One region of the Klebsiella terrigena genome, then DNA from elsewhere that is predicted to be linked to it. Evidence: predicted binding sites of a transcription regulator. Region 1 holds the regulator's gene; each other region holds the start of a gene.
What was found. The regulator PurR, encoded in region 1, represses purine synthesis genes. The targets are predictions, from matches to a motif close to CANGCAAACGTTTGCNTG.

Region 2: the regulator PurR is predicted to act here: its motif matches at 6,730-6,747, upstream of HCK03_RS17690 (amino acid aminotransferase).
Region 3: the regulator PurR is predicted to act here: its motif matches at 4,547-4,564, upstream of pyrC (dihydroorotase).

What each region holds. Positions count from the first base shown of each region.
Region 1 is NZ_CP050508.1:2,437,693-2,448,370, forward strand. Features, by position in the region: gene HCK03_RS11445 (LysR family transcriptional regulator) at 1-752, shown strand, start outside; gene mdtK (MdtK family multidrug efflux MATE transporter) at 788-2,161, opposite strand; gene HCK03_RS11455 (riboflavin synthase subunit alpha) at 2,379-3,017, shown strand; gene cfa (cyclopropane fatty acyl phospholipid synthase) at 3,201-4,349, opposite strand; gene punC (purine nucleoside transporter PunC) at 4,647-5,831, opposite strand; gene punR (DNA-binding transcriptional activator PunR) at 5,944-6,855, shown strand; gene purR (HTH-type transcriptional repressor PurR) at 6,872-7,897, opposite strand; gene cydH (cytochrome bd-I oxidase subunit CydH) at 8,192-8,281, shown strand; gene HCK03_RS11485 (MFS transporter) at 8,445-9,611, shown strand; gene sodB (superoxide dismutase [Fe]) at 9,651-10,232, opposite strand; gene HCK03_RS11495 (C40 family peptidase) at 10,353-10,678, opposite strand, start outside.
Region 2 is NZ_CP050508.1:3,748,954-3,759,631, reverse strand. Features, by position in the region: gene mukB (chromosome partition protein MukB) at 1-1,904, shown strand, start outside; gene ldtD (L,D-transpeptidase) at 2,102-3,892, shown strand; gene HCK03_RS17700 (YcbK family protein) at 4,197-4,748, shown strand; gene HCK03_RS17695 (MBL fold metallo-hydrolase) at 4,762-5,409, shown strand; gene HCK03_RS17690 (amino acid aminotransferase) at 5,476-6,666, opposite strand; gene HCK03_RS17685 (porin) at 6,858-7,940, opposite strand; gene asnS (asparagine--tRNA ligase) at 8,532-9,932, opposite strand; gene pncB (nicotinate phosphoribosyltransferase) at 10,099-10,678, opposite strand, start outside.
Region 3 is NZ_CP050508.1:3,588,070-3,598,747, reverse strand. Features, by position in the region: gene trhO (oxygen-dependent tRNA uridine(34) hydroxylase TrhO) at 1-1,051, shown strand, start outside; gene HCK03_RS16925 (YceO family protein) at 1,037-1,150, opposite strand; gene solA (N-methyl-L-tryptophan oxidase) at 1,227-2,345, opposite strand; gene bssS (biofilm formation regulator BssS) at 2,471-2,725, opposite strand; gene dinI (DNA damage-inducible protein I) at 3,117-3,368, opposite strand; gene pyrC (dihydroorotase) at 3,440-4,486, opposite strand; gene HCK03_RS16900 (lipoprotein) at 4,609-5,169, opposite strand; gene mdtH (multidrug efflux MFS transporter MdtH) at 5,283-6,491, opposite strand; gene rimJ (ribosomal protein S5-alanine N-acetyltransferase) at 6,721-7,305, shown strand; gene HCK03_RS16885 (YceH family protein) at 7,315-7,962, shown strand; gene HCK03_RS16880 (Gfo/Idh/MocA family protein) at 7,965-8,888, shown strand; gene murJ (murein biosynthesis integral membrane protein MurJ) at 9,000-10,535, shown strand; gene HCK03_RS16870 (MFS transporter) at 10,588-10,678, opposite strand, start outside.

The DNA.
Region 1 (10,678 bases):
CGCGGCGGCAAACCCTGACCGATATCGGCCGCAGCTACTATGAGCGCTGCCGTGTGGTGCTGGACGAAGTCGCTGAGGCCGACGCGCTGGCGCTGGAGATGAAGGCAACTCCTTCCGGCATTATCAGAGTCAATGCGCCGGTTACCTTTGGTTCGCACGCGCTCTCGACGTTTATCACCGACTATCTCGCCCGCTACCCCGAGGTTCAGGTTGAGCTGACCCTCAGCGACCGCATCGTCGACCCGATAGAAGAGGAGTTCGAGGTGATTATTCGCATCGGCGAGCTGGCCGACAGCACCATGGTCGCCTGGCCGCTGCGCCCTTATCGGTTAATAGCCTGCGCCTCTCCTGACTATATTTTGCGCCACGGCGAGCCGCAGACGCCGGCGGATCTGCAGCACCACTCCTGCCTGGTCTATGGCCACTGGTCGGCCATGAACGCCTGCCGCTGGCAGTTCACCAGGGAGGGCGCCACGGTGGAGGTTAAACCCGCCGGGCGCTTCCGTTCAAACGACTGGAAAGCGCTGATGAACGCCGCTCTCGCCGGGCACGGCATCACCCTCGGGCCGGAAGAGGTGCTGAGAGTTGAGGTTAAGGAGGGCAGGCTGGTGCAGGTTTTATCGGGATTTTCCGGCCCTTCGCGACCGATGCACGTGCTGGTGCCGGCAGGACGCCGACGCACGACCAAAATCAAATGCTTTGTTGAGGCGCTGAGAGAGGCGCTGGGCCCGCACGGACCCGGCTATCGCTGAGAAACGGCGCCCCGAAAGCGGGGCACCGCTGCCGGTTAGCGCGCTGCGCGCTGTAAAATGACGCTCGACGGCTGACGCTGGAGGAAGCGCATCCGCAGCATCATCAGGATTGCCGCAGAGGTTAAGCCGATAATGAACCCGCACCAGAAGCCGGCGGGCCCCATGCGCGGGACGACAATATCGGTTAACGCCAGCACATAGCCGCTCGGCAGTCCCAGAACCCAGTAGGCGGTAAAGGTAATAAAGAAGATTGAGCGCGTATCCTTATAGCCGCGCAGGATCCCGCTGCCGATGACCTGGACGGAGTCGGAGACCTGATATATCGCCGCCAGCAGCATCAGCTGGGAGGCCAGCACCACCACTTCCGGGTTGTCGTTGTAGAGAAGGGCGATCTGTTTGCGCATCAGGATGGTGAAAATCGCCGTGATCGCGGCCATGCAGACGCCAACGCCGACGCCGGTTCTGGCGGAGGTTTGCGCATCGAGGGTTGAACCCTGGCCGAGGCGGAAGCCGACGCGGATAGTAACCGCCGCCGCCAGCGACAGCGGTAAAACGAACATCAGCGAGCTGAAGTTAAGCGCAATCTGATGGCCGGCGACATCGATAATGCCCAGCGGAGAAACCAGCAGCGCAACCACCGCAAACAGGGTCACTTCGAAAAAGAGCGCCAGCGCGATCGGCAGCCCGAGCTGGACCAGGCGCTTGAGGACGGCAAAATCCGGCTTGCTGAACCCCTCGGCGCCGCGAATATCACGCATTGAGCGCGCCCGACGTACCCAGGAGATCATGCTGAAAAACATCACCCAGTACACGGAAGCCGTTGCCACGCCGCAGCCCACGCCGCCCAGCTCCGGCATGCCGAAATGGCCGTAGATAAAGATGTAGTTGACCGGGATATTCACCAGCAGGCCGATGAAGCCCATGACCATCCCCGGCTTGGTTTTCGCCAGGCCTTCGCACTGGTTACGCGCAACCTGGAAGAAGAGGTAGCCCGGAGCCCCCCACAGCAGCGCGCGCAGGTAGCCGACGGCTTTATCCGCCAGCGCCGGGTCAATATTATGCATTGAGCTGATGATATAGCCGGCGTTCCACAGCACCACCATCACCAGCACCGAGACGAACCCCGCCAGCCAAAAACCCTGGCGCACCTGGTGCGCGATGCGCTCACGGCGCCCGGAGCCGTTGAGCTGGGCGACGACCGGCGTTAGCGCCAGCAGCAGACCGTGGCCAAAGAGGATCGCCGGCAGCCAGATGGAGGTACCGATGGCAACGGCCGCCATATCGGTGGCGCTGTAGCCACCCGCCATGACGGTATCGACGAAGCCCATTGAGGTCTGGGCCACCTGCGCAAGGATGACGGGAATAGCCAGTGCTAACAACTGACGCGCTTCAATGAAGTACTTCTGCACCTGTACACCTTTATATTGTTGTTATTTTAAGACTAAAAAAGCCGCCGTTAATGGCAGCAAGAAGAAAAAGCAGAGGGATTAGCCAGTCTATTGTAGCGAGGATTAGCCATTAAGCCAGTGAAAAAATGGTAGGGCACGATGCGTGCTGGCAACCTTATTTACCACCTGTTATTGTTGCCGATTAATATATTGTGAGCCATTCCTGGAGGAGCAAAGCATGTTTACTGGCATTGTGCAGGGGACCGCTAAAGTGGTGTCCATCGATGAGAAGCCCAATTTTCGTACCCACGTGGTGGAACTGCCTGAGCACATGCTCGACGGACTGGAAACCGGTGCGTCGGTCGCACATAACGGCTGCTGTCTGACCGTCACCGAGATCGACGGCGCGCGCATCAGTTTTGACCTGATGAAAGAAACCCTGCGTATCACCAACCTCGGCGCCGTGCGTCAGGGGGACGTGGTCAACGTTGAGCGCGCGGCAAAGTTCAGCGATGAAATTGGCGGCCATCTGATGTCCGGCCATATTATGACCACCGCGGAGGTGGTTAAGATCCTGACCTCGGAAAATAACCGCCAGATCTGGTTCAAGGTCCAGGACCCGGCGCTGATGAAGTACATTCTGTATAAAGGCTTTATCGGCGTTGACGGCATTAGCCTGACGGTTGGCGAAGTCACGCCAACGCGCTTCTGCGTGCACCTGATCCCGGAAACGCTGCTGCGCACCACGCTGGGAGTGAAAAAGCTGGGGGATCGGGTCAATATCGAGATTGATCCACAGACGCAGGCGGTGGTCGATACCGTTGAGCGGGTGCTGGCCGCGAAAGAAGCCGTCCAAAAGGTGACGCAAGAGTCATAGTCGCGGGCTGCTCGCTACGATGGGGCTGCCGTTTAGCTCCCGGCCGCAGCCTGCGGCTCGCCGATTTCAGCAGCACCATTTCTCATCGCTGAACGCCCGCTGTTGCGGAAACAACGACGGGATGGGGAAAAAAAATGCCTGTCGGTGATGACACCGGCAGGCATGTTGAGTGCAGGTCAGGATCTAGCGCGCCACGCGCAGGCCGCTCTCGGCACCGCGAGAAAACACCACCTGCCACAGCTGAATATCGCGCGCGCGAAAGGCACCGGCGCAGGCGTTCAGATAATAGCTAAACATGCGCTTGAAACGCTCGGTGTAGTTATCGGCAATATCCGGCCAGCTGGCGAGGAACCGCTCGTACCAGGCCATCAGCGTGGTATCGTAATCGGCGCCTATATTGTGCCAGTCTTCCATCACGAAATGCGTTTCGCTGGCTTTTGCAATATGGCGTACCGACGGCAGGCAGCCGTTAGGGAAGATATATTTATTGATCCACGGATCGACGCTGAGGTCCGTTTTGTTTGAACCGATGGTGTGCAGTAAAAAAAGACCGTCCGCTTTCATATTCCGGTTGACGACATCGAAATAGGTGGCGTAGTTTTTCGGCCCCACGTGCTCGAACATACCGACGGAAACAATACGATCAAAACTATCATGTAAGTCGCGATAGTCCTGTAACAGGATAGTGACGTCTAATCCCTCACACCGCTGCTGGGCCATTTTTTGCTGTTCGGCAGAAATGGTAACGCCAACCACGCTAACGTGATAATTTTTTGCCATGTAATAGGCCAGACCGCCCCAGCCGCAGCCAATATCCAGCACCCGCATCCCCGGCTCCAGCTGCAGCTTACGGCAAATGAGATCTAATTTAGCCTGCTGAGCCTCTTCCAGAGATTGCGCCTCTTTCCAGTAAGCGCAGGAGTATTGCATATAGGGGTCGAGCATCTGACTAAAGAGGTCGTTGCCGAGATCGTAATGCTCTTTGCCGACAATCCAGGAACGTTTTTTACTTTGCAGATTGAACAGACGAGCAGCAGCAATACGCAGCGTATCTTTGAGATGGCGGGGAAGCTGGTTTTCCAGCCCGGCGCGCAGCACCTTGTGGAAGAAAATATCCAGACGCTCGCAGTCCCACCAGCCGTCCATATAACTTTCACCTAACCCCAGAGACCCTTCCTGCAGCACGCGCTTAAAAAAGAGGGGGTTTTTTATCCGTAGATCGGAGGGAGCGGGGCCATTAATTTCAATACCCGCACGACCGAGCAACTCAGCTGTAATTCGGTACCAGTCGTCATTTGGTACACTTACTTCTTCTATACACGATGAACTCATAGCTTCTCCATCACGCCCAAGTGATCAGAACCTTAAAACAGCGTAGACGCTTTTTTTGGCATTGTGAGAAATCTCACGGAAAATCCGTGAAGCTGCTATCCGACGTAGAACAGAGGAAGGGAGATAACCCTTGCCGAAAGGCCTTCCATGGTGAAACGGGAGGCGTCCTGCCCCCGTTAATATCGATAAACTTTCTATTTATGTGATACGGGATCCAGTATAGGCCCCTATTTTAAGGCTTTCAATAAAAACATATTAGCAGGCTAATTACTGGACCTTAACATCACTGAAACCATTCTATGCATGTGACGACTGGGTGCTGAGACGGGCGCTCCGCAGCTGCATCGCATATCCCAGTCCGGCCAGCACGATGGAGGCCAGCATCACGCTGGTGGTGGTGAGCAGCGGAGTGGCGATCAGCGTCGACACCAGCAGGCTGGTCAGGAAGCACAGTCCGAGCTGCAGGGTATTCTGCAGCGCGGCGGCGCGACCCGTCGCCTGAGGGAACGGCCGCAGCGCCTGGGCGACGACAATCGGGTAAATGGCGCCGTTAACGATAGCCATCACGCAGAAGGGGGCCATCAGCGCGACGATGGAGACATCCTGCTGCAGGCCCACCAGCCAGGTGGCGGCAACGCTGATGGCAAAAACGACCAGCAGCCACGGCAGCAGCTGCTGTCCCTGCCATTTCTGCAGCGCGGCACGACAGCCGTATCCGCCGATTAAAAAGGCGATAGTCTGCGGTACGTAGCTCAGGCCGATGGCGGTTGGCCCGTAGCCCATGTCGTGCAGAATAAACGGCGAACCGGTCAGCCAGGCGAAAAAGCTGGCGGAGCAGGCGGCGTAGATCAGCACGTTGCCGCTGTATTCGCGCGAGCGCAGCAGCGCCAGGAAGGTGAGTTTTTTCTGCGTGCTGCTATCGGGCTTGCTCACCGGCTTGAGGCGTAATGCAGGCAGCATCAGCAGCAGAGCGACGATAAACAGGGTCGCGAAGATAGCCTGCCAGTCGAAATGGGCGAGAAGCCAGCTGCCGAGCAGCGGCGCCAGGGCCGGGGAGAGGCCCACCAGCGGCATGATGGTGGCGAATATGCGGTTGGTGCGCTGGGCAGGATAATAGTCGGTGACCATCGCCTGCCAGGTGACCGCCGCTGCGCAGACGCCGATGGCCTGCACAAATCGCAGCGCCAGCATCAGGGTCGCGTCATCGACCCACAGCATGCCAAGGCAGCCGACGGCGAAGATCGCCAGGCCGCTGAGCAGCACCGGCTTGCGCCCATAGCGATCGGATACCGGGCCCCAGAACAGCTGGCCAAGGGCGAAACCGGCGAGAAACACGCTCAGGCTGGCGCTGACCGAGGCCGCTGAAGTATTCAGATCCTGTTGGATAGCCGAAAACGCCGGCAGATACATATCGGTTGCGAGGAAGCCGAGCACGCTGAGGCCCGCCAGCCAAACCAAAAATCCTTTCCCAGGTTGTTGCATAAAGTTCTCTTTCTTCTGATGCAGGTAAGATGCCGCAGAGTGTAGGGAGTGCATTCTGGCTTGTGAAACGCTAATATTTGTTACATGCGTTCAAAAAATTTGCAGGCAGAATATGTGGTCAGAATACTCCCTTGAAGTGGTTGATGCGGTTGCGCGCAACGGCAGCTTTAGCGCAGCGGCTCAGGAGCTGCATCGTGTACCCTCGGCGGTCAGCTACACCGTGCGTCAGCTCGAAGAGTGGCTGGCCGTTCCGCTCTTTGAACGTCGCCACCGCGACGTTGAGCTCACCCCCGCCGGGGTGTGGTTTTTACAGGAAGGGCGTTCTGTTATCAAAAAAATGCAGATCACCCGCCGCCAGTGTCAGCAGATCGCCAACGGCTGGCGCGGGCAGCTCTCGATCGCGGTTGACGATATCGTGAAGCCGGCGCGGATGCGGCAGATGATTGTCGATTTTTATCGCCACTTTCCGGACGTCGAGCTGATTGTTTTCCAGGAGGTGTTTAACGGCGTCTGGGACGCGCTGGCCGACGGCCGCGTGGAGCTGGCCATCGGCGCGACCCGCTCGATTCCGGTCGGCGGACGCTACGCCTTTCGCGATATGGGCATGCTGAGCTGGCACTGCGTCGTCGCCAGCCACCATCCGCTGGCGAAAATGAACGGCCCGCTGAGCGATGACACGTTGCGCAACTGGCCGTCGCTGGTCAGGGAAGATACTTCCCGATCGCTGCCGAAGCGCACGACGTGGCTGCTGGATAATCAGAAGAGGGTGGTGGTGCCGGACTGGGATGCCTCGGCAACCTGCCTGTCGGCCGGGCTCTGCATCGGCATGGTGCCGTCGCACTTCGCCCGCCCGTGGATCGACAGCGGTGAGTGGACGGCGCTGGCGCTGGAAAATCCGTTCCCGGACGCCGCCTGCTGCCTGACCTGGCAGCAGAGCGATATCTCACCGGCGCTCTCATGGCTGCTGGACTACCTTGGCGACAGCGAAACGTTAAATCGGGAGTGGCTGCGGGCGCCGGAATAGCCGACGCCCGGCAGGATTAGCGGCGGTAGTCGACGAACGGGCCGTCGATCACCGAGCGGCGCTCGACCAGCCGCGGGTGAACTTCGATAGACTGCGACTCTTCGCGCTTGTTGACGATGCGGTCCATCAGCATATTGAAGGCGGCTTCGCCGAGAGAGTCCTTTGGCTGATGAATGGTGGTCAGCGCCGGGCTAAAGTAGCGGGCGTTGCGCACGTTGTCATAGCCAATCAGCGAAATATCCTGCGGAACGCGCAGGCCCATTTCGTCGGCGGCGCAAATCGCTCCCATCGCCATGATGTCGCCGCCGCAGAAGATGGCGGTCGGACGATGCTGCTGGCTGAGGATCTGCTGCATCGCGCGGTAGCCGGACTCCGGCTCGAAGTCGCCCTGAACCACCCAGCTTTCCGGGACGTTAATCTGCGCTTCTTCCATCGCTTTCATAAAACCGGCCAGACGCCCGGCGCCGGTGTTGCGCTCCAGCGGACCCGGGATCACGCCGATTTCACGGTGGCCGCGCTCAACGAGGTAACGACCGGCCATATAGCCGCCTTCAAAGGCGTTATCGATAACCGAATCGGTAAAGTCGGCCTTGGACTCACCCCAGTCCATCACCACCATCGGGATGTTGCGGTACTCTTCGAGCATGGAGAGCACCGACTGCGGATATTCGGAGCACATCACCAGCAGGCCGTCGACGCGCTTTTGCGCCATCATTGACAGGTAGGCCTGCTGCTTTTCCGGATCGTTCCAGGCGTTGCCGAGAATCAAGGTGTAGCCCTTCTGGAAGCAGCTCTTCTCAACGGACTCGATAATCTCGGCGAAATAGGCCGCTTCGCTGCTGGTGGCCAGCAGACCGATCGATTTGGTGTGATTAACCTTCAGGCTGCGCGCCACCGCACTCGGAGAGTAGTGCAGCTCTTTGATGGCAGCCCATACCGCGTTGCGCGTCTCTTCAGCGACAAAGCGGGTTTTGTTAATTACATGTGAAACTGTTGTAGTGGAAACGTTTGCGCGCTTCGCTACATCTTTAATTGTTGCCATTACTTCTCTCTCCAGACCTTGACCTGATCGTCTGATTATCGATACGGAAACGTTTGCCTATACACACCCTGAGTACAATGTTCAACATTGCATCACGTCGGGAAACGACACAGAACGACAGGAAGGGGTCAATGGCCGATACGCTTTCAAATTAGCGTGGGATTTTGTCCGATCTTGCGGCAAAGGGGAAGAGTAAAAATGTGCATCACCCTAAATCTCAGAAGATTTTTATACAATATTGTGCAAAAATGAGCAGGCTCACTTTTCTTGTGGGGATAATCAGGGGGAAAATTGATGGATACAGATTTAAAGTTTTCGCTGACCACGACGATTATTGTTCTGGGCCTGATCGTGGCCGCAGCGCTGACCGCCGTACTGCACTAATTTTTTCGGGGGAGAGGCTCCTTTCCCCCTATCTCCGCGCATTATTATCAAATTCGCAAAAATCTTTTGCCATTTCGTTTACTTTTGTTTTTCTGTGATTGATGTCATGCTTTTCGCTTCTGATGAGATACCGTCGCTGAGGACGGTCTGCTGGAGTCATTGCATGAAGATCAACTTTCCCCTGTTAGCGCTGGCCATTGGGGCGTTTGGTATCGGTACGACCGAATTTTCCCCGATGGGATTACTGCCGGTTATCGCCAGAGGCGTGGATGTGTCCATTCCCGCTGCGGGGATGCTGATCAGCGCTTATGCCATCGGTGTGATGGTCGGGGCGCCGCTGATGACGCTGCTGCTGTCGCACCGCGCGCGCCGCAGCGCGCTGATTTTCCTGATGGCTATTTTTACCCTTGGCAACGTCCTCTCGTCAATGGCGCCGGATTACACCACGCTGCTGCTCTCGCGCATTATTACCAGCCTGAACCACGGCGCCTTCTTCGGCCTCGGGTCGGTAGTGGCTGCGAGCGTGGTTCCTAAGCACAAGCAGGCCAGCGCGGTAGCCACCATGTTTATGGGGCTGACCATCGCCAACATTGGCGGCGTCCCGGCGGCGACCTGGCTCGGTGAAACCATCGGCTGGCGCATGTCCTTCCTCGCCACGGCGGGCCTTGGCCTGGTGGCGATGGTCAGCCTGTGGTTCTCGCTGCCAAAAGGCAGCGCAGGGGAGCGGCCAAACGTGAAGGAGGAGCTGGCGGTATTGATGCGGCCGCAGGTGCTTTCCGCGCTGCTGACCACCGTGCTCGGGGCCGGGGCGATGTTCACCCTCTATACCTATATTTCGCCGGTGCTGCATACCATTACCCACGCTTCGCCGCTGTTCGTCACCGCAATGCTGGTGCTGATTGGCGTCGGCTTCTCTCTGGGCAACTATCTTGGCGGAAAATTTGCCGACCGCTCGGTTTCCGGCACGCTGAAGGGCTTTTTACTGCTGCTGATGGTTATCATGCTGGCGATCCCGCTGCTGGCGCAGTCGCAGGTCGGCGCGGCCATCAGCATGGTGGTGTGGGGCGCGGCGACGTTCGCCGTGGTGCCGCCGCTGCAGATGCGCGTGATGCGCGTGGCTCACGAAGCGCCGGGGCTCTCTTCTTCGGTGAATATCGGGGCGTTTAACCTTGGCAATGCGCTGGGCGCGGCGGCCGGTGGGGCGGTAATTTCCGGCGGGCTGGGCTACGCATTTGTTCCGGTAATGGGGGCAATCATCGCCGGCGTGGCGCTGATGCTGGTGCTGTTCAGCGGTCGCGGACGGCCGCAAGAGGCCTTTGCCAGCCGCTAATAATCACCGCAGAAGGGTTTCCCCTTCTGCGGTGCAGTTTTATGCCGCCAGATTAGCCGCGACAAACTTCCAGTTTACCAGCGCCCAGAAGTGCTCCAGATAGTTCGGACGGGCGTTACGGTAGTCAATGTAATAAGCATGTTCCCAGACATCCACGGTCAGCAGCGGTTTAGCGCTGCCGGTAAGCGGCGTGCCGGCGTTGCTGGTGGAGACAATTGCCAGGCTGCCGTCGGCATTTTTGACCAGCCACGTCCAGCCTGCGCCGAAGTTTTTCGCCGCCGCATCGGTGAACTGCGCTTTAAAATCAGCGAAGCTGCCGAAGGATTTAGCGATGGCTGCCGCCAGTTCGCCTTCCGGCTCACCGCCGGCATTCGGCGCCAGGCAGTTCCAGTAGAACGTGTGGTTCCAGACCTGGGCCGCGTTGTTAAAGACGCCGCCTTCGGAAGAACGAACGATCTCTTCCAAAGACTGGCCTTCAAAAGCGGTGCCCTTGATCAGGTTGTTGAGGTTAGTGACGTAGGCCTGGTGATGCTTACCGTAGTGGTATTCCAGGGTTTCAGCGGAAATGTGCGGCGCCAGGGCGTCTTTCGCATATGGTAATGCAGGTAATTCGAACGACATTGCTACTCTCCTTATTATATTAATGCGTGCAATAACCATGTAGTGCACAGGGAGATAGTAGCAAATTAAAAGATGTGGCAAAAGAGAGAGTTAACCTGCCGCAGGCGCGGCAGGGGGGCATCAGCGGATCGTTTTAGGCGTCATCACGCGGCGGGCGCCAACGTAGTGGCGAACCCAGTAATCTTCGCTTAACGAGGTAATCTGAATATCGCGTCCGGTACGCGGCGACTGGATAAATTTGCCGTTGCCGACGTAAACGCCGACATGATCCGCCGTGCCGCGACCGCGGGTGCGGAAGAAGACCAGATCGCCGCTCTCCAGCTCGCCGCGATCGACGGGGCGAGCATCGCGCAGGTGGTACATCTCGTTCGCCGTGCGCGGGATATGAATCTTCACCAGGTCTTTATAGGCGTAATAAACCAGCCCGCTGCAGTCAAAGCCGGTGC
Region 2 (10,678 bases), 1.3 Mb from region 1:
AGCGGGCGCTTAACGCGCACGAGAGCGATAACCAGCAGAACCGGGTGCAGTACGAGCAGGCGAAAGAGGGCGTTTCCGCGCTTAACCGCCTGCTGCCGCGCCTTAGCCTGCTGGCGGACGATACGCTGGCCGATCGCGTCGACGAAATTCAGGAGCGCCTGGACGAAGCCGAGGAAGCGGCTCGCTTTATCCAGCAGCATGGCAATCAGCTGGCGAAGCTGGAACCGATGCTCTCGGTACTGCAGAGCGATCCGGAGCAGTTCGAGCAGCTGAAAGAAGATTACGCTTACTCGCAGCAAACCCAGCGTGAAGCGCGCCAGCAGGCGTTTGCGCTCAGCGAAGTCGTGCAGCGTCGCGCTCACTTTAGCTACTCTGATTCCGCCGAGATGCTCAGCGGCAACAGCGATCTCAACGAAAAACTGCGCCAGCGTCTGGAGCAGGCGGAGGGCGAACGCAGCCGGGCTCGTGACGCCACGCGTACGCATACCGCGCAGCTGAACCAGTACAACCAGGTTCTGGCCTCGCTGAAAAGCTCGTATGACACCAAAAAAGAGCTGCTGGGCGATCTGTATAAAGAGCTGCAGGATATCGGCGTGCGCGCCGATAGCGGGGCGGAAGAGCGCGCCCGCGTGCGTCGTGATGAGCTGCATACGCGTCTGAGCAATAACCGCTCGCGGCGCAATCAGCTGGAAAAAGCCCTGACCTTCTGCGAAGCGGAGATGGACAACCTGACCCGCAGGCTGCGCAAGCTTGAGCGTGATTACTGCGAAATGCGTGAGCAGGTTGTCAGCGCCAAAGCCGGCTGGTGTGCGGTGATGCGGCTGGTGAAAGACAACGGCGTTGAGCGCCGACTGCACCGTCGCGAGCTGGCCTACCTCTCGGCAGATGAGCTGCGTTCGATGTCGGATAAAGCGCTCGGCGCGCTGCGTCTGGCGGTTTCCGATAACGAACACCTGCGTGACGTGCTGCGAGTCTCTGAAGATCCGAAGCGTCCTGAGCGCAAAATTCAGTTCTTCGTCGCCGTCTACCAGCACCTGCGCGAGCGTATCCGTCAGGATATTATCCGCACCGACGACCCGGTCGAGGCGATTGAGCAGATGGAGATCGAGCTCAGCCGTCTGACCGAAGAGCTGACCAACCGCGAGCAGAAGCTGGCGATCAGCTCCCGCAGCGTGGCCAATATCATCCGCAAGACCATTCAGCGCGAGCAGAACCGTATTCGGATGCTCAACCAGGGTCTGCAGAGCGTCTCCTTTGGTCAGGTCAACAGCGTGCGTCTCAACGTCAACGTGCGGGAAACCCACTCGACGCTGCTCGACGTGCTGTCTGAACAGCATGAGCAGCATCAGGATCTGTTCAACAGCAACCGCCTGACCTTCTCGGAAGCGCTGGCGAAGCTCTATCAGCGCCTCAATCCGCAGATTGATATGGGCCAGCGTACCCCGCAAACCATCGGCGAAGAGCTGCTGGATTACCGCAACTATCTGGAGATGGAAGTGGAAGTTAACCGTGGCTCCGACGGCTGGCTGCGCGCGGAGTCCGGCGCGCTGTCGACCGGGGAAGCGATCGGTACCGGGATGTCGATTCTGGTGATGGTCGTTCAGAGCTGGGAAGACGAGTCCCGCCGCCTGCGCGGTAAAGACCTGTCGCCGTGCCGTCTGCTGTTCCTCGACGAAGCGGCGCGTCTTGACGCCCGCTCTATCGCCACCCTGTTTGAGCTGTGCGAACGTCTGGAAATGCAGCTGATTATTGCCGCCCCGGAAAATATCAGTCCGGAAAAAGGCACCACCTATAAGCTGGTGCGTAAGGTGTTCAATAACCATGAGCACGTGCACGTGGTTGGCCTGCGCGGTTTCGCGGCCCAGCTGCCCCAAACGCTGCCGGGCACGGCGGACGCTTCCTGACCGATCTGCTGCGGTAGGGAGTGAGTAGTCTAAAAGGGCGACATGATGTCGCCCTTTTTGTTAGCCGGTATGATGTGTTAACGTTGTATAATCTTTAAACTTCTTTACATTTGGGAAGGCAAAAGCGTTTTCGCCTTTATATACTGAGAGTGAGCCCTATTTTTAAGGGCGGCAATGTGTCAACAGGGGGGCAAGGGATGTTGCTAAAGAAACGGTATGGTCGTCAATTGTCGGCGCTGAGCTTGAGCCTGGCTTTTGCATTTGCTCCACTGTTCAATGTCCAGGCCGAAGAGCCTGAAGTCGTACCCGCGGATAGTTCCGCCACGCTGGGAGAGCTTTCGTCAGCGCTGCTGCTAAACAACGGCCAGTCTGCCACGGTGGCGAAAATGGCCGGCGAGCAGCCTCTGGCGACCGAGGTCGCCGCGAAAAGCCGGGCCGAGATTGAAGCGCTGCTTCCGGCTGGCTATAAGCCCGTCTTTATGAATCCGCTGGTGTCGCTGTATGCGGCCAGGGATATGAAACCGATGTGGGATAGCCGTGAGGCGGTGCAGGCATTTCAGCAGCAGCTGGCCGAAGTCGCTATCGCCGGTTTCCAGCCGCAGTTCACCACCTGGGTGAGCCTGCTGACCGATCCCGCGGTGAGCGGAATGGCGCGTGATGTCGTGCTGTCCGACGCCATGATGGGCTACCTGCATTTTATTAGCGGTATTCCGATTCAGGGCAACCGCTGGCTATACGGAACCAAACCCTACGCCATGGCCACGCCGCCGCTATCGGTCATCAATCAGTGGCAGCTGGCGCTGGACAACGGCTCTTTGCCGCAGTTTATTGCCGGACTCACGCCGCGTCATCCGCAGTATGAAGCGATGCATCAGGCGCTGCTGCAGCTGGTGGCCGATTCGCGGCCGTGGCCGCAGATGACCGGCAGCGCTTCGCTGCGTCCGGGCGAGTGGAGTAATGATATCGGCGCGCTGCGCGAGATATTACAGCGTACCGGCATGCTGGATGATTCGGCGAAAATTACCCTCCCGGGCGACGTTGTCAGCCCGTCGGCGGGCAAGAAAAGCAAGCCGGCCGCCCGCGGCATTTACGATCGCCAGCTGGTTGAGGGCGTAAAGCGCTTTCAGGCCTGGCAGGGGCTGGGCGCGGACGGCGTGATTGGCCAATCCACGCGCGATGGTCTGAACGTCTCCGCGGCGCAGCGTGCCGGGGTAGTGGCGCTCAATATTCAGCGCTTGCGCCTGCTGCCTGGCAAGCTGTCGACCGGCATAATGGTGAATATTCCGGCCTTTTCGCTGGTCTATTACCAGGACGGTAGCCAGGTGCTGGCATCGCGGGTGATCGTCGGTCGTCCGGACCGTAAAACGCCGATGATGAGCAGCGCGCTGAATAACGTGGTGGTCAATCCGCCGTGGAACGTGCCGCCGACGCTGGCGCGCAAAGATATTCTGCCGAAGGTGCGCAACGATCCGGGCTATCTTGAGCAGCATGGCTATACCCTGATGCGCGGCTGGAACAGCAAAGAGGCGATCGACCCTTATCGCGTAGACTGGTCGACAATCACCGAGAGCAATCTTCCGTTCCGCTTCCAGCAGGCTCCGGGCGCGCGCAACTCGCTGGGGCGCTACAAATTCAACATGCCGAGTTCTGACGCTATCTATCTGCACGATACGCCGAATCACAACCTGTTCCAGAAAGACGTACGGGCGCTGAGCTCCGGCTGCGTGCGCGTGAATAAGGCCTCCGAGTTGGCAAATATGCTGCTGCAGGATGCGGGCTGGAACGATACGCGAATTTCCGCCGCGCTTAAGCAGGGCGATACCCGCTATGTGAATATCCGCAACAATATCCCGGTGAATCTTTATTATCTCACCGCCTTTGTTGGCGCTGATGGACGCACACAATATCGAACAGATATTTACAATTACGATCTCACCGCGCGATCTGGCGCACAAATTCTGGCAAAAGCCGAACAATTAATCAGGTAAATGAAGTAGTTCAACGGATATCGTTGTCCTAACTCTGGGTGAAAACAGGCGCTGTTCGTCTACAGGGCCCGTTTTCACTGGGGTTAGGCCGCCTTGACGTTGGCAATAATGCCCGGTAAGGTGCCTTTCGTGCGCCAGAAGTGCATATTACACAACACCATTAAAACTGCATTGAGGTGACAGGTCTGGGAACCTCCTGACGCTTGCTACGGTGAGTGCGCGGGGGAGAAGACGTCGCCAGTAAACAGGCAGCTTGAAGGATGGCGTGTATATTTCGATTCATTTACTTGTAGACCTGATTATCATGGACAAATTTGACGCTAATCGCCGCAAACTGCTGGCGCTAGGTGGCGCTGCGCTAGGTGCAGCAGCCATTTTGCCTGCGCCGGCATTTGCCACCCTCTCGACCCCCCGACCGCGTATTTTGACGCTGAATAACCTGCATACCGGTGAATCACTCAAAGCGGAGTTCTTCGATGGCAGAGGCTATATTCAGGATGAATTAGCAAGACTTAACCATTTCTTCCGTGATTTCCGCGCGAATAAAATAAAGTCCATCGATCCGAGCTTATTCGATCATCTTTATCGCCTGCAGGGATTACTTGGCACCAGTAAGCCTGTCCAGCTGATCTCCGGCTATCGTTCCCTCGATACCAACGATGAGCTACGTGCACGAAGCCGCGGTGTAGCCAAACATAGCTACCACACCAAAGGCCAGGCCATGGATTTTCATATTGAAGGCATTTCGTTGAGCAATGTTCGCAAAGCGGCGTTATCTATGGGCGCGGGTGGTGTAGGATACTACCCACGTAGCAACTTTGTGCATATTGATACCGGTCCGGTAAGGCACTGGTAACGAAAGGAGCGTCATGAACTATCGTATTATTCCGGTTACCGCGTTCGCCCAGAACTGCTCTTTAATCTGGTGTGAGCAAACCCGACTTGCTGCGCTGGTCGATCCCGGCGGTGATGCAGAGCGAATCAAACAGGAAGTGGCGGCAGCGGGCGTTAGCCTGATGCAGATTTTGCTCACTCACGGTCATCTTGATCACGTTGGTGCGGCAGCCGAGCTGGCGCAACATTACGGCGTGCCGATTATCGGCCCGGAAAAAGAAGATGAGTTCTGGCTGGAAGGACTCCCTGCGCAAAGCCGGATGTTCGGCCTGGAGGATTGCCAGCCGCTGCATCCTGACCGCTGGCTCAATGAAGGCGATGTCGTCAGCGTGGGGAACGTTTCTCTGCAGGTTCTGCACTGCCCGGGCCATACGCCGGGACACGTTGTTTTCTTCGATGACGCGTCGCGGCTGCTGGTTTCCGGCGACGTTATCTTTAAAGGTGGCGTCGGGCGTAGCGACTTCCCGCGCGGCGACCACGGCCAGCTGATCGACGCGATTAAACGCAAGCTGTTGCCTTTGGGCGATGACGTGACGTTTATCCCCGGCCACGGGCCGATGTCAACGCTGGGTCATGAGCGTTTGCACAATCCCTTCCTGCAGGATGAAATGCCGGTCTGGTAACCATGCCGGACGCTAAATACAAAAAAGGCCGCAAATGCGGCCTTCTTTTTTTAGGGTCCTGCGGCGTTACAGTACGGCGACGATCGCTTCACACAGCGGCGCCATGTTGTCCGGCGTCATGCCAGCAACGTTGATACGCCCGGAAGCCACGGCGTAAATAGCGAACTCTTCGCGCAGGCGCAGAACCTGCTCTTTGGTCAGGCCGCTAAACGAGAACATGCCGTTTTGCTTAATGATGAAGGAGAAGTCGCGGTTAGCGCCTTTTTCCTGCAGGGTATTGACGAACAGCAGGCGCATACGCTGAATGCGCTGGCGCATGTCGGTCAGCTCCTGCTCCCAGATAGCGCGCAGCGCATCGTTGCTGAGGATTGTCGCCACAACGGCAGCGCCGTGCGCCGGCGGGTTGGAGTAGTTAGCGCGGATCGCTGACTTCATCTGGCTGAACGCGCGGTCAACGGTGTCGCTATCGCTCGCGACCAGCGTACAGGCGCCAACGCGCTCATTGTACAGGCCGAAGTTCTTCGAGTAGGAGCTGGCAACCAGCAGCTCTTTGTGCAGCGCGGCAAAGGCGCGCAGGCCTTCAGCATCTTCTTCCAGACCGCGGGCAAAGCCCTGGTAGGCGAAGTCGAACAGCGGCAGCCAGCCCTTATCAACGGAGAGCTGTGCCAGCTGTTGCCACTGTTCCAGCGTCGGATCGATACCGGTTGGGTTGTGGCAGCAGCCGTGGAACAGAACAACGTCACCCGCCTGAGCTTCATTGAGGCTTGCCAGCAGGCCGGCAAAGTCGAGCGTGCGGCTAGCCGCATCGTAGTAGGTGTACTCGCGAACCTCAAGGCCGGCGGAATTGAATACGCTCTTGTGGTTCGGCCAGCTCGGGTTGCTCACCCAAACGCGCTTAACGTCGGTATTTTTGGCAAGGAAGTCAGCGGCAACGCGCAGGGCACCGGTACCACCAGGGGTCTGGGCGGTACGGGCACGCCTGTCGCTGATGATAGCGCTTCCTTTACCGAACAGCAGCTCCTGCGTGCATTGACCAAATTCCGGAATACCGTCGATACCCAGATAATTTTTTGTGGTCTCATTCTCCAGCAGATATTGCTCTGCCTTCTTCACGCTGGTCAGGACCGGGGTTTTACCCGTTTCATCTTTATAAACGCCAATCCCGAGGTTAATTTTTGTAGGACGGTCATCGGCACGAAACAGATCGGCCAGGCCCAGAATAGGGTCGGCAGGGGCGGCAGTAATGTTCTCAAACATGACGAGGTTCCATTGTGATTACTGAAGGGAGTTCCGCTATCAGGGTAACGGGAGAATGACCAATTGCCAACCGTTTGCGACAAAAAGCGCGAAGGTTTTCCAAAGTTACGATCTTTGCCTTAGTAACGTAGAAAAGCAGGACCGAAGTCCTGCTTTTTAGGCATATCACGAAGGGGTGTACTGCTGAAAACTTAGAACTGGTAAACGATACCCACTGCCGCCTGGTCGTCGGTGGCTACGCCAGCAGTTTTGGTGTATTCGTTGTCGTCCAGCAGGTTGAATTTGTATGCTGCGTAGACGTTCATGTTCTTGTTGAAGTAGTACCAGGTACCCAGTTCTACGTATTTAACCAGGTCAGCATCGCCGCCGGAGAAGCCAGCGCGGCCCTGCAGGTCTTTGCCTTTGGTCTGAACGTAGCCCACGGACGGACGCAGACCGAAGTCGAACTGGTACTGAGCAACGGCTTCAAAGTTCTGAGTTTTGCCAGCGAAGTAGTTAGCCTGGTTTTCCGGAGTCATGTTGTAAGTCTGGGAGTACATCACTGCCGCATAGACGTTGTTTGCATCGTACTTAGCGGAGGTTGCCCATGCTTCAGCTTTGTCACCGTTGCCATCAGCTTTCTGAGCGATGCTGCGGTTAGAGCTCGCGTAGCCTGCAGACAGCGCGATACCGTTTTCGAATGCGTAGGTTGCAGAGGTGCTGACGCCGTCGCCGTTTTGTTTCTGGATAGCACGGCTTGTGTCGTTTTTACCCTGATACTGCAGCGCGAAGCTCAGGCCGTCAACCAGACCGAAGAAGTCAGAGTTACGGTAGGTAGCAACGCCGTTGGTACGGCCAGTCATGAAGTTGTCGGTGTAGTTCCAGCCGTCGCCGCCCCACTCAACCAGCATATCGGTTGCAGCTTCAACGTCATAGATTGCACCGTAGTTACGGCCGTAGTCGAATGAACCGTATTCGCCAGCCTTCAGGCCTGCGAATGCCAGACGGGTTTTAGTCCCCTGGGAACCTTCAACGTTGGACGCATCCATGTTGTATTCCCACTGGCCGTAACCGGTCAGCTGATCGTTGATCTGGGTTTCGCCCTTCAGGCCGATACGTGCATAGGTGGTGTCGGAGCTGTTGGTGTCGCCATTTGTTGTCCAAACGTGCTCGCCAACCATTTTCCCGTAAAAGTCCAGTTTGTTGCCGTTTTTGTTATAGATTTCTGCAGCATTTGCTGCGCCGGCTACCAGCAGAGCAGGGATTACCACTGCCAGAATATTGCGCTTCATCATTATTTATTACCCTCATTAGTATTTTTATATGAACACTTGCCACTGCCGCCAATACATTCTGTCAATAAAAATTTACAGAACCATTGATGATAGTTTGGTGTCTGAAGGCATCTTTCCATCCGCGCCAGCGTTTCGCTAGCCTGAAAATGCTACCAATGTCGCATATGAGTAACAATAAGAAAGTGTATGTAACAAAATGTGAATTTTTGGGAACTTTGTGAACTCAATCAAAATTCCGTTCCACTTTGCGCATAAAATCACCATGTCTTATATATCTATATGAATTAATTATGATTAATTTAGATAAGTGGCGATTTGTGCATTTTGTGGCTGGATTTCGCTTTTTTTTCACTCAGCATTTGTCTTTGCATGTTGTGCGGCGGGTGGTTAAAAAATGAGCAAAATAGTCAGTCATTTCACCGATGAATGAACATAAGGTGCGCTTTCTTGTTTCGGTGGGGGTCGAAATAGTGAGTAACATAAATGTGACGCGGAAGGGTTGATGTTTAAGTTTCTAGATATTCGTTAACAATAATTGACATAAAAAAGGGCCAGCTTACGCTGACCCTTTTTGTAAGGCGGGAATAAAAATCAGAATGTCGCGCTGCGCGGAGTACGCGGGAACGCAATCACATCGCGAACGTTCTGAACGCCGGTGACGTAGGCAATCAGACGCTCAAAGCCCAGGCCGAAGCCAGAGTGCGGAACGGTGCCGTAGCGACGCAGGTCGCGATACCACCAGTAGTCTTCTTTATTAAGACCCATTTCCGCCATACGTGCGTCAAGCACGTCCAGGCGCTCTTCACGCTGCGAACCACCGATAATTTCACCGATACCCGGTGCCAGAACGTCCATTGCGGCGACGGTTTTGCCGTCTTCGTTAAGGCGCATGTAGAACGCCTTAATGTCTTTCGGATAGTTTTTGACCACCACCGGCGCTTTGAAGTGCTCTTCTGCCAGGTAGCGCTCGTGCTCGGAAGAGAGGTCCACGCCCCAGTACACCGGGTTTTCGAACTGCTTGCCGCAGTTTTCGAGGATCGTGACCGCGTCGGTATAATCGACCTGGGCGAAATCGGCAGAGACGAAACGCTCGAGGCGGTCGACCGCATCTTTATCCACGCGCTCGGCGAAGAATTTCATGTCGTCCGCGCGCTCTTCCAGTACGGCCTTGAAGACGTACTTCAGCATCGCTTCCGCCAGACCTGCCACATCGTTCAGGCTGGCGAAGGCCACTTCCGGCTCCAGCATCCAGAACTCCGCCAGATGGCGGCTGGTGTTGGAGTTTTCCGCGCGGAAGGTCGGGCCGAAGGTGTAGATTTTCGACAGCGCGCAGGCGTAGGTTTCGCCGTTCAGCTGGCCGGAAACGGTAAGGAACGACTCTTTGCCGAAGAAATCCTTATCGAAATCCACTTTGCCCTGGTCGTTACGCGGCAGGTTTTCCAGATCCAGCGTCGAGACGCGGAACATTTCGCCTGCGCCTTCGGTATCAGAAGCGGTGATCAGCGGAGTAGAAACCCAGAAGAAGCCCTGCTCGTCAAAGAAACGATGCAGCGCCTGCGCCAGGGTATGACGCACGCGGGCAACCGCGCCAATCAGGTTGGTACGCGGACGCAGGTGGGCGACTTCGCGCAGATACTCGATGCTGTGGCGCTTGGCCGCCATCGGGTAGGTATCCGGATCTTCTACCCAACCGGTCACTTCGACGCTGCTGGCCTGAATTTCGAAGCTCTGGCCCTGGCCCTGAGATGCCACGACTTTACCGGTGACGATGACCGAGCAGCCGGTAGTCAGACGCAGCACTTCCTGATTGTAATTGGGAAGAGAATTACTAATGACGGCCTGTACAGGATCAAAGCAGGAACCGTCATAGACGGCCAGGAAGGAAAAGCCAGCTTTTGAATCTCGGCGGGTACGTACCCATCCGCGGACGGTGACTTCGCTGTCAACCGCAACACGGCCCTGGAGTACGTCGGCTACAGGCACAACGCTCATAATAGTCTCTCTATTCGTAGTCCAATAAAAATATCTGTTTCCCCCTGCAATGGGGGGATATCTATGTTACCTGTCATCTTCCGTCAGACAAGCAGATTTCGCACCGCGAGAGGGAGTTTTCGGAAATAAATAAAGAACAAGGAGCCAGAACGGCTCCTTGTGGTGATTAACTGGCCTTTTTGATCGGCGGCAGGTCGAAGGCTTCGCGCAGGGCGCGCACGAATGCCTTATCGTGACAGATGGTCTTGCCAGGGCTGTCTGAAAGCTTGGCCACCGGCTTGCCGTTGCACTCCACCAGCTTTATCACGATATTGAGCGGCTTAACCTGTGGAATATCGCAGGTTAAGCGCGTTCCGATGCCAAAGCTGAGATTCACCCGCGATGAGAAGTGACGATAGAGATCGACGGCTTTCGTCAGATCGAGGTTATCGGAGAAGACCAGCACCTTACTCAGCGGGTCGATACCCAGCTTCTGGTAATGGGCAATGGCTTTCTCGCCCCATTCAACCGGGTCTCCGGAGTCGTGGCGCAGCCCCTGATAGCGTTCGGCGAATTCCGGGCCGAAATCACGCAGGAAGGCATCCATCGTAATACAGTCGGTCAGGGCAATACCCAGCTGGTCCGGATACTCTTCCAGCCAGGCGGCAAGGGCCGCGCGCTGGCTGCTGGCAAGGCTTGGGCTGATCTGCTGATGGGCCTGGAACCACTCATGAGCCTGGGTACCCATCGGCGTGAGATGCAGGCGA
Region 3 (10,678 bases), 1.2 Mb from region 1:
TAACCGCATTTCAAATGAGACGTTAAAAGCGCAGATGTTGGCCGAGAGCGAGCCGCGCACGACGATCTCTTTCTATAAGTACTTCACCATCGTTGACCCAAAAGCGACGCGCGACGCCCTGTGGATTGCGCTGACTAAGCTGAACGTGTTTGGCCGTATTTACCTGGCCCACGAAGGGATCAATGCGCAAATCAGCGTCCCGCAAAGCCGCGTTGAGGCCCTGCGCGAATATCTGTACGCCTTCAACCCGGCGCTGGAAGGGCTGCGCATGAACGTCGCCCTCGACGACGACGGCAAATCATTCTGGGTGCTGCGCCTGAAGGTGCGTGACCGAATTGTTGCCGACGGTATCGATGATGAGACCTTTGATGCCTCTGACGTTGGTGACTACCTGAAGGCTGCGGAAGTTAACGCGATGCTGGACGATCCCGACGCGATCTTTATCGATATGCGTAACCATTACGAATACGAAGTGGGGCATTTCGAACAGGCGCTGGAAATTCCCGCCGACACCTTCCGCGATCAGCTGCCGAAGGCGGTTGAGATGATGCAGGAGCATAAAGATAAAAAAATCGTTATGTACTGTACCGGCGGTATCCGCTGCGAAAAAGCCAGCGCGTGGATGAAACATAACGGCTTCAGCAAGGTCTGGCACATTGAAGGCGGCATCATTGAGTACGCGCGTCGCGCGCGTGAGCAGGGTCTGCCGGTGCGTTTTATCGGTAAAAACTTTGTTTTTGATGAGCGCATGGGCGAGCGTATTTCTGACGACATCATCGCGCACTGTCATCAGTGCGGTGAGCCCTGCGATAGCCACACCAACTGCCTGAACGACGGCTGCCATCTGCTGTTTATCCAGTGTCCGAGCTGCGCGGAGAAGTTTGCCGGATGCTGCAGTGAATCCTGTATGGAAGAGCATAAGCTGCCGGAAGAGGAGCAGCGTCAGCTGCGGGCCGGGCGTGAGAATGGGAATAAGATTTTCAATAAATCCCGCGGGCGTCTGAATACCAAACTGGGGATCCCGGATCCTGAGACGTCAGAAAAACCATAGCCAGACGAGGTCGATAATGGTCAGCAGCAGCCACAGAGCGAGATAGATCATAAAGTGCTCGCGGACGTTGTTGATCAGTAAGTCATACAGGCGACGCATAGGATCTCTCAGTGATAAACGGCCTCCGATGAGGCCGTTTTTTTATCGGTGCAGTGGCGGCACCGCGGGTGGGCTATTATTGCTGAAAGCGGGCCAGCGAGAAGGGGGTCAGATCAAACGCTGGCGATTCTCCGCGGGCAAACTGGACGGCGATTTCGCCCAAAACCGGCGCAAATTTAAAGCCATGGCCGCTTAATCCGCTGATGAGCAGCGTTTGCGGATGAGCGGGGAGCGTATCGATAATGAAGTCCTCATCCGGCGTATTGTCATAGGTGCAGGATGCGCCGTGCAGGCAGCCGCCGATGCCGGGCAGGACGTTACGCAGGAAACTGAACGATTCCGAACCGTCCGTCGCCACGCTGCCAAACGGCGTGCGCTCCTGGGCACTGGAGATAAGCTGCCCGCCGTTGTGCTTGCCTATCTTGAGTTCATTATCTTCCGCCGGGAAGCCGTAGAACTGGTCGCCGTTGGGCAGCTCGCCGGTAAACGCCGGGAAGTTGTTTTTGCTGCTATAGCGGCCATCGGCCTGGAACCAGGCAAAGATTTTGCGCACCGGCTGAACCGGCAATTCCGGCAGCAGGCGGGTTACCCAGGTACCGGCGCTGATCAGCAGCTTTTGCGCGCTGTACTGGCCATCCGCGGTGTCGATAGTGACGCCGTCCTGGTGATGGTCGATAGCGGTGACCGGACAGTTGAACAGCTGCGCGCAGCCCGCTTCACGGGCCAGGCGAATCCAGGTTTCAATGGCCAGCTCGCTGTGCAGAACGCCTGATGCTGGCTCAAAAACCCCGCGATAGCCCTCAGGCACGCGAATCTCCGGCCAGCGGGCCATAATGGCCTGGGCGTCCATCTCTTCAACGTTAAGCTCAAATTCACGAGCGCTGTTCATGACGTTGGTGAGAAACGCAGACTCCGCCGGGCCAAGATTGATAACCCCGGTACGCTCAAAAACGGCTTCACCGCTGAGGGTCGCCAGTTCATCCCACAGCTGCTGCGCCCGCAGCACCAGAGGGACATATCGTTCACCTTCACCATAGGCGTGGCGGATAAGACGCGTATTGCCGTGATGACTGCCTTCCTGATGCGGAGGCTGGTGGGCGTCGATCATCAGAACGTTGAGTCCTGCGCGACGAGCGTAATAGCCTGCGGCGGCGCCGGTTGAGCCGCTGCCGATAATGATGAGGTCGTATTGCATGGTATGTTCCGGGTTTTTGCTTTATTAGCAGGGTAATTAACAACCCGCACTTATACAAGCCCGAAAATAAATCAGGCACCAATCGGTGCCCGTTTAGTTAGAGTATATGGATGACCGCAGAATCACTAATGTCTGCGGTACTCATTTACCTGGTATTCACCTGCTTCAATCTTCGCAATACCGGCTTCAAGAATAGAAATAAATTGACGTGCGACGTCCGTCGTCAGCCATAAAGTCTGGCCAATTTCAGCTTCATTACTGCTTTCATGAGTGGGGTTCTGGTAGTGCAGGCGCAACATCAGCGCGTCATAGCTATCTACGGTGCTGATGTCCCATCCGACGAGGGGATGGGTCTGGATGACTTCATTATTCTTTTCCATCATAACCCCTTATTCATATGTTAAAAGACAACAATTCTCGAGGTTTAATGCATATTTTTTGAAGCAAGTTAATTATATCAGGTGTTAAGAATAAACTCGAGAAATTAACGCGCGCGGGGCGAGCTTTTCTCTTTTTGCCGCTTTTTTGCGCAAATTTTGTCCCGCTGTACATTATTTTGTAAGGAAATAATCAGGAAATTAAAGAAAAGTCTGAGTATTCAGGAAGAGGGAATAAAAAAGCCGGGGCGACCCGGCAAAAGAAGCACAATGAGGGAGCAAATTAATTTGCTGTACCGGTCAGACTTCGAGCTGCATGAGCCTGGAACAGGCAAAAACCTCGATGAACGACCTGAGGTATTTTGCGCCGCCGTCTGCATACAACCCGAATGACTCAGGGTACGTCGTGGATAAACCAGTCATCAGCGCTTTCCCAGGTTTCTTGCAGGATTTCGCTTATCCGGTCTTTATCTTCTTTAAGGCCACCAATAACAGAAAGATTGTTAGCGGTGGCGAAGCGTACGGTTACCTGGCTTGGTTTGGCCGGGAACTGCTGATCGATACGTCGGGAGAGTTCATTATTCAGCGCTTCTAAAGCGCCGCTCGGTAAGGCGGTAGTTTTGGCGATAGACACTTCGATGCGCATGATAGCCCCCTGTGTAATATACTGTTTATTTATACAGTATCATTTGCGGATTTACAACAGAGGGCAGCGTTTTATTTTTTCATCGTCCAGCGCACGGTTTCACCGGCCAGGAAGGGGACCAGCGTGTCGCCAGGCAGCGCGATGCTCTCTGCCACAACGCTCTCTTCGCGCACCAGCTCAACAAAGGTCTCGTTGACCGGCAGGCCGTAGAAGCGCGGGCCGTTAAGCGAGCAAAACGCCTCGAAGTGCTGCAGCGCATTCATCTCTTCAAACACCGTCGCGTAGCTGCCCAGCGCGGTCGGCGCATTAAAGCAGCCGGCGCATCCGCAGCTGGCTTCCTTACGATGACGGGCGTGCGGCGCGGAGTCGGTGCCGAGAAAAGCGCGCGTAAAGCCGCTGGCGACCAGCTCGCGCAGCGCCTGCTGGTGAATATTACGTTTGAGGATCGGCAGGCAGTAAAGGTGCGGACGAATACCGCCAACCAGCATGTGGTTACGGTTAAACATCAGATGCTGCGGCGTAATGGTGGCGGCCAGCAGCTCGTTACCATCGCGAACGTACTCTGCGGCGTCTTTGGTGGTGATATGTTCGAACACCACCTTCAGACCCGGCAGGCGCTGGCGCAGCGGCTCCATGACCGTCTCGATAAAGCGCGCTTCGCGATCGAAAATATCAATTTCCGCATGCGTGACTTCGCCGTGGACCAGCAGCGGCATGCCGAGTTTTTCCATGCGCTCAAGCACCGGCATAATGGCATCGATGCTGGTCACGCCGTGGCTGGAGTTAGTGGTGGCATTGGCCGGGTAGAGTTTAGCCGCGGTGAAAACGCCGGCCTCAAATCCGCGCTCCAGCTCGGCTGGGTCGAGCGTATCGGTGAGGTAGCAGGTCATCAGAGGGGTAAAGTCATGCCCGGCGGGCACGGCGTTAAGGATCCGCTGGCGATAGGCGACGGCGGCTTCAACGGTGGTGACAGGCGGCGCCAGATTCGGCATCACGATCGCCCGACCGTAAAACTCGCTGGTGTAAGGCACGACGGTTTCCAGCATATCGTCATCGCGCAGATGGATGTGCCAGTCGTCAGGGCGACGGATTTTCAGTACCTGGGGTTGTGCTGTCATGGAAGGCTCCGGCTAATAGGTTCAGTCATCAGGGCTGTTTTTCACCGGGCACAAAGGATAAGCGTAAACGTTTTCCTTTGCATCAACTTCCGTAAAAAAACGGGCGCCTGGCGCCCGTGATGTTAATTGGTGAAGGGGATGATTATCTCACCCGGCTTGACCTCTATACCTTTCGCGTACTTTTTCGCCAGCGCTTCGCCGGTGCTGGCGTCTTCGCGCAGCACGTAGGCGGGCTGCTGGTTAAAATAGCTGCGCAGGGATTGATTCAGGTAGGGGATCAGCGTCTGCACGACCGACTGCAGCTTCTCCGGCGCGACTTTCGCATCGACGACTTCCATTTCCTGCAGGAAGATCGCACCTTTTTCCTTGTTGAATACCGGCAGCGCTTTCAGCTTAAGGTCAATCGTGGCTTTTTGATTACCGAACAGCGAATTGAGATCCAGGCTGGCAACGCCGCTCAAAGTCACCTTATTCGGCTCCTCGCGACCAATCGCGCTGGTTAAATTGTGCAGTTCAATATGCGCATCCGCCACGCCCGGCAGGCCGATATCCTTGGCGAAGTGATTACGTTTCTGCAGCGCCTGATTAATTTCCTGTTCGCTTACCGAATACTGCGTAAGCTGATTACAGCCGCTCAGGAGGCCGCTCACGATAAGCGCGGCCACGATAAACATCTTTTTCATTGGGTTCCTTAACGTAATGCCATGGACTCATCCTGACACAAAGCAGCATGGCCTGCCAGCACCACAGGCGCTAGCGGAAAATGCTGAAAATCAGCCCGGCATGACGCAGCGAATCAGGTTCGTGGCTCCAACATGCCGGAGGCCGAGCGCCTGGCGCTGAACTGCCACCACAGGGCGATAAAGGTGATGAAGCCGATAATACCCAGCATCAGCCACGGCAGCTCCGGCTGGTTGACCGCTTTACCGGCGTCAAATAGCCACCCGCCGCCGGCGTAGCCGAAGGCCCCACCAAAGGCCAGCCCCAGTCGACTAAAGCCCATATAGCTGCCGCGCGCGCGGGCGTCGGCCAGCGATGCGCCCAGCGTTTCACGCGCCGGCTCGGCGATGATCGACCCCATATAGAAAATGCAAATCAGCGTAAACAGCTGCTGCAGGTTGCTGGTTAAGCCGATCGGCAGCATGGCCAGCGTCATGACCAGCAGGCCGGCCATCAGCCGATGCTCCAGCCGATAGCGTTTTTCACTCCAGCGGGCAATCGGGTAGAGCAGCGTCAGGGAGATAGCCGCTTCAATGGCATACATCCATTTGACGGCGGCAGGGGAGCCGGCGATGTCGTTGACCATAATCGGCAGCATCAGCATGACCTGCACCGCCAGCATGTAATAGCCGGTTAGCGTCAGGACATAGGTCACGAAGCGCCTGTCGCGCAGCACGCGCCCCAGCCCCTCGCGCACCGGCGTTTTCACCGTCGACAGCTTCCACGCCGGGAGATACCAGGCGTTAAAGCCGGCGCAGGCGACGAACAGCGCCGCGCCGACGCTGCAGACGAGGCGGAAATCGTACTGTAACAACCAGCTGCCGAGCAGGGCGCCGATGACCGCGCCGGCGCTGTCCTGCATCATCAGAATCGAAAAGAAGCGGCCGCGCTGATGCGGACGCACCAGCTTAACCACCAGCGCCGCGCGCGGCGGGTCAAACAGCGTCCCGCCGAGGCCAGAGAGAATGCAGGATAGCCAGAGTACCCACGGCTCGTGGGCCACCGCCATCGCGGCAAAGCCGCCCGCGCGCATCAGCATACCGGTGACGATCATCGGCTTGGCGCCGAAGCGGTCGGCAACCGCGCCGCCAAAAATCCCCAGACCCTGCTGAACCAGCTGGCGCAGGCCGAGGGCGATCCCGACCATCAGCGCGGCCCAGCCCATCTGGTCAACAAAGCGAATGGAAATCAGCGGGAAGACGACAAAAAAGCCGAGAACGACCAGCATATTGTCGACCAACAGGAAGTATTTACCCAGGCTCCTTGCCTGCGATACGCGGGACATTTCCCCTCCTGGGAAAATAGAGATTAGCCTTTCTAGTGTGCGGGGAAGAGCGGGCGTTTCCCAGCGTACCTGCGACAATATTTTTTTATCAAAAAGCAAGTTTGATAGAGGCTATTCATCGAAAAGGGGAGATGGTGCAGAAAATGGTATGTTGCTGTTTTCACACCGTCGTTCAGGACAGGTATAGTGAAGGGTGCAGGGTAATAAGTCAGGGGAACAGGAGAGGGGAATGTTTGGCTACCGCAGTAACGTACCAAAGGTGCGTTTGACGACGGACAGGCTGGTGACGCGGCTGGTCCACGATCGTGACGCCTGGCGTCTGGCCGACTACTACGCGGAGAATAAAGGGTTCTTAAAACCCTGGGAGCCGGTGCGCGATGACAGCCACTGCTACCCCTCCGGCTGGCAGGCGCGCTTGTCGATGATTTCGGAGTTTCATAAGCAGGGATCGGCGTTCTACTTTGCGCTCCTCGATCCGCAAGAAAAAGAGATAGTCGGCGTGGCGAATTTTTCGAACGTGGTGCGCGGGTCGTTTCATGCCTGCTACCTCGGCTACTCTATCGGCGAGAAGTGGCAGGGGCAGGGCCTGATGTTTGAAGCGCTGACTTCGGCGATTCGCTATATGCAGCGCACGCAGCATATCCATCGCATCATGGCCAACTATATGCCGCACAACCAGCGCAGCGGCGATTTGCTGGCGCGTCTTGGCTTTGAAAAAGAGGGTTACGCCAAAGATTATCTGCTAATCGATGGCCAGTGGCGTGACCACGTATTGACGGCGTTGACGACACCGGACTGGATCCCGGGTCGCTAAGGAGAGAGCATGAAATATCAGTTAACCGCGCACGAAGCGCGCGTTATTGGCTGCCTGCTGGAGAAACAGGTCACGACGCCGGAACAGTATCCTCTATCGGTTAACGCGGTGGTGACCGCCTGCAACCAGAAAACCAACCGCGAGCCGGTGATGTCGCTCAGCGAAAGCGATATCCAGGACCTGCTGGATACGTTAGTTAAGCGCCATTTCCTGCGCACGGTGAGCGGGTTTGGCAATCGGGTGACCAAATACGAACAGCGCTTTTGCAACTCCGAGTTCGGCGATCTGAAGCTGACACCGGCGGAGGTCGCGGTGGTCACGACGCTGCTGCTGCGCGGCGCGCAGACGCCGGGTGAGCTGCGCAGCCGGGCGCAAAGAATGTACGAATTTAGCGATATGGCGGAAATCGAAGGCGTGCTCGAGACGCTGGCAGGCCGCGAAGATGGCCCCTTTGTCGCGCGTCTGCCTCGCGAGCCGGGGAAGCGCGAATGCCGCTACATGCATCTGTTCTGCGATGATATGGACTCGCTGATTACGGCGGTAGAAGCGGTATCGCCGGCGGGAGACGATCTCCAGACCCGGGTTGAGGTGCTGGAGGCCGAAGTGGCGGAACTTAAAGAGCGGCTGGCCTCGCTGCTGGCTCATCTGGGGGATTAATCGTGACGGCGAAACTACGCGTTGGAGTGGTGGGGCTGGGCGGCATTGCGCAGAAGGCCTGGCTCCCGGTGTTAGGCGCCGCGGACGGCTGGACGCTGCAGGCGGCCTGGTCTCCGGGGAAAGAGAAGGCGCTGCGCGTCTGCGAAACCTGGCGCATACCCTACGCTGACTCTCTGGAGCAGCTGGCGGCGCAGTGCGATGCGGTATTTGTCCATACCTCAACGGCCTCGCATTTTGAGGTCGTCAGCCGGCTGCTTGGCGCCGGGGTGCACGTCTGCGTGGATAAGCCGCTGGCGGATAAGCTCAGCGATGCCGAATCCCTGGTCGAGCTGGCCGCCCGCCGTGGGCTAACGCTGATGGTCGGATTTAACCGTCGCTTTGCGCCGCTCTATCGCGAGCTGAAAGCGCATCTGGACGATGCCGCCTCGCTGCGTATGGATAAGCATCGCAGCGACAGCGTCGGTCACGACCTGCGCTTTACGCTGCTTGATGACTACCTGCATGTGGTCGATACCGCGCTGTGGCTGGCCGGCGGGAAGGCGCGTCTCAGCGGCGGTCTGCTGCAAACCACCGCCCAGGGCGAAATGCTCTATGCTGAGCACCACTTCAGCTCGTCGCAGCTGGAGGTCACCACCAGTATGCACCGGCGCGCCGGTAGCCAGCGGGAGTGGGTGCAGGCGGTTACCGACGGCGGCCTGTATGAGGTTCGCGATATGCGCGAGTGGCAGGAAGAGCGCGGGCAGGGCGTGGTTCAGCGTCCGGTTCCCGGCTGGCAAACCACCCTCGAGCAGCGCGGCTTTGTCGGCTGCGCGCGTCATTTTATCGAATGCGTGCAAAATCAGACGGTTCCCGAAACCGCTGGCGAACAGGCGCTGCTGGCCCAGCGCATCGTTGAAAAGCTGTGGCGCGAGGCGATGAGCGAATAATTCGTTGTAACATCTGGCAGTAGTAATTCATGACGAACCCGGTAGACTATCGCCACTTTCCAGCGCCCGCCATTGCGGGCGTTTTACTTCAGGGTTGTGGAAAACACCTCAATGAACCTTTTAAAATCACTGGCGGCAGTCAGTTCGATGACCATGTTTTCGCGCGTGCTGGGCTTTGCGCGAGACGCCATCGTCGCGCGTATTTTTGGTGCCGGCATGGCGACGGACGCCTTTTTTGTGGCGTTCAAATTACCGAATCTGCTGCGGCGCATTTTTGCCGAAGGCGCGTTTTCTCAGGCGTTTGTACCGATACTGGCTGAATATAAAAGCAAGCAGGGCGAAGACGCCACCCGCGTATTTGTCTCCTACGTTTCAGGCCTGCTGACGCTGGTTCTGGCGGTAGTCACCGTGCTCGGCATGCTGGCCGCGCCGTGGGTCATCACCGTGACCGCGCCAGGGTTTGCCGACTCCCCGGATAAATTTGCGCTGACGACCCAGCTGCTGCGCATCACCTTTCCCTATATTTTGCTTATCTCGCTGGCCTCGTTAGCTGGCGCGATCCTTAACACCTGGAACCGTTTTTCGGTCCCTGCCTTTGCGCCGACTTTTCTTAACGTCAGCATGATTGGCTTTGCGCTATTTGCGGCGCCGTATTTCCACCCACCGATGCTGGCAATGGCGTGGGCGGTCACCGTCGGCGGCGTGCTGCAGCTGGCGTATCAGCTGCCGCATCTGAAAAAAATCGGCATGCTGGTGCTGCCGCGTATCAGCCTGAAAGACGCCGGTGCGGTGCGGGTAGTAAAACAGATGGGGCCGGCGATCCTCGGCGTATCCGTCAGCCAGATCTCACTGATTATCAACACCATATTCGCCTCTTTCCTCGTTTCCGGGTCGGTCTCCTGGATGTACTACGCCGATCGCCTGATGGAGTTTCCCTCCGGCGTGCTGGGCGTGGCGCTGGGGACCATCCTGCTGCCGTCGCTGTCGAAAAGCTTTGCCAGCGGCAATCATGATGAGTACTGCCGTTTGATGGACTGGGGGCTGCGCCTGTGCTTCCTGCTGGCCCTGCCGAGCGCGGTGGCGCTGGGGATCCTCGCGAAGCCGCTGACGGTAGCCCTGTTCCAGTACGGCAAGTTTAGCGCCTTTGATGCGGCGATGACCCAGCGCGCGCTGGTGGCCTATTCGGTCGGCCTGATGGGGCTCATCGTCGTCAAGGTCCTGGCGCCGGGGTTCTACTCGCGCCAGGATATTAAAACGCCGGTTAAAATCGCCATCGTCACCCTGATTATGACCCAGGTGATGAACCTGATCTTTATCGGCCCGCTGAAGCATGCCGGCCTGTCGCTCTCTATCGGGCTTGCCGCCTGCCTCAACGCCGCGCTGCTCTACTGGCAGCTGCGTAAGCAAAAAATATTCACTCCGCAGCCGGGCTGGTTTGCCTTCCTGCTGCGTCTGGTGATTGCGGTGCTGGTGATGTCTGCGGCGCTGCTCGGGATGATGTATATCATGCCGGAGTGGTCCCAGGGGACCATGCCGTTCCGTCTGCTGCGCCTGATGGCGGTGGTGGGGGTTGGCGTGGTGGCCTATTTTGCCAGCCTGCTGCTGCTGGGCTTTAGGGTGAAAGAGTTTGCCCGACGCACGGCCTGAAGCTAAACGCCGGGTAGAAACAGACCCGCTCCGCAGCGCGGAGCGGGTTTTTTTATTCTCCTGCGCGCTGCAGCGCCGCGATCCGTGCGTTTTCCAGCAGGCGAATTGCAAGGGCGATTGCGCCCGCGGCGACGGCCAGAATC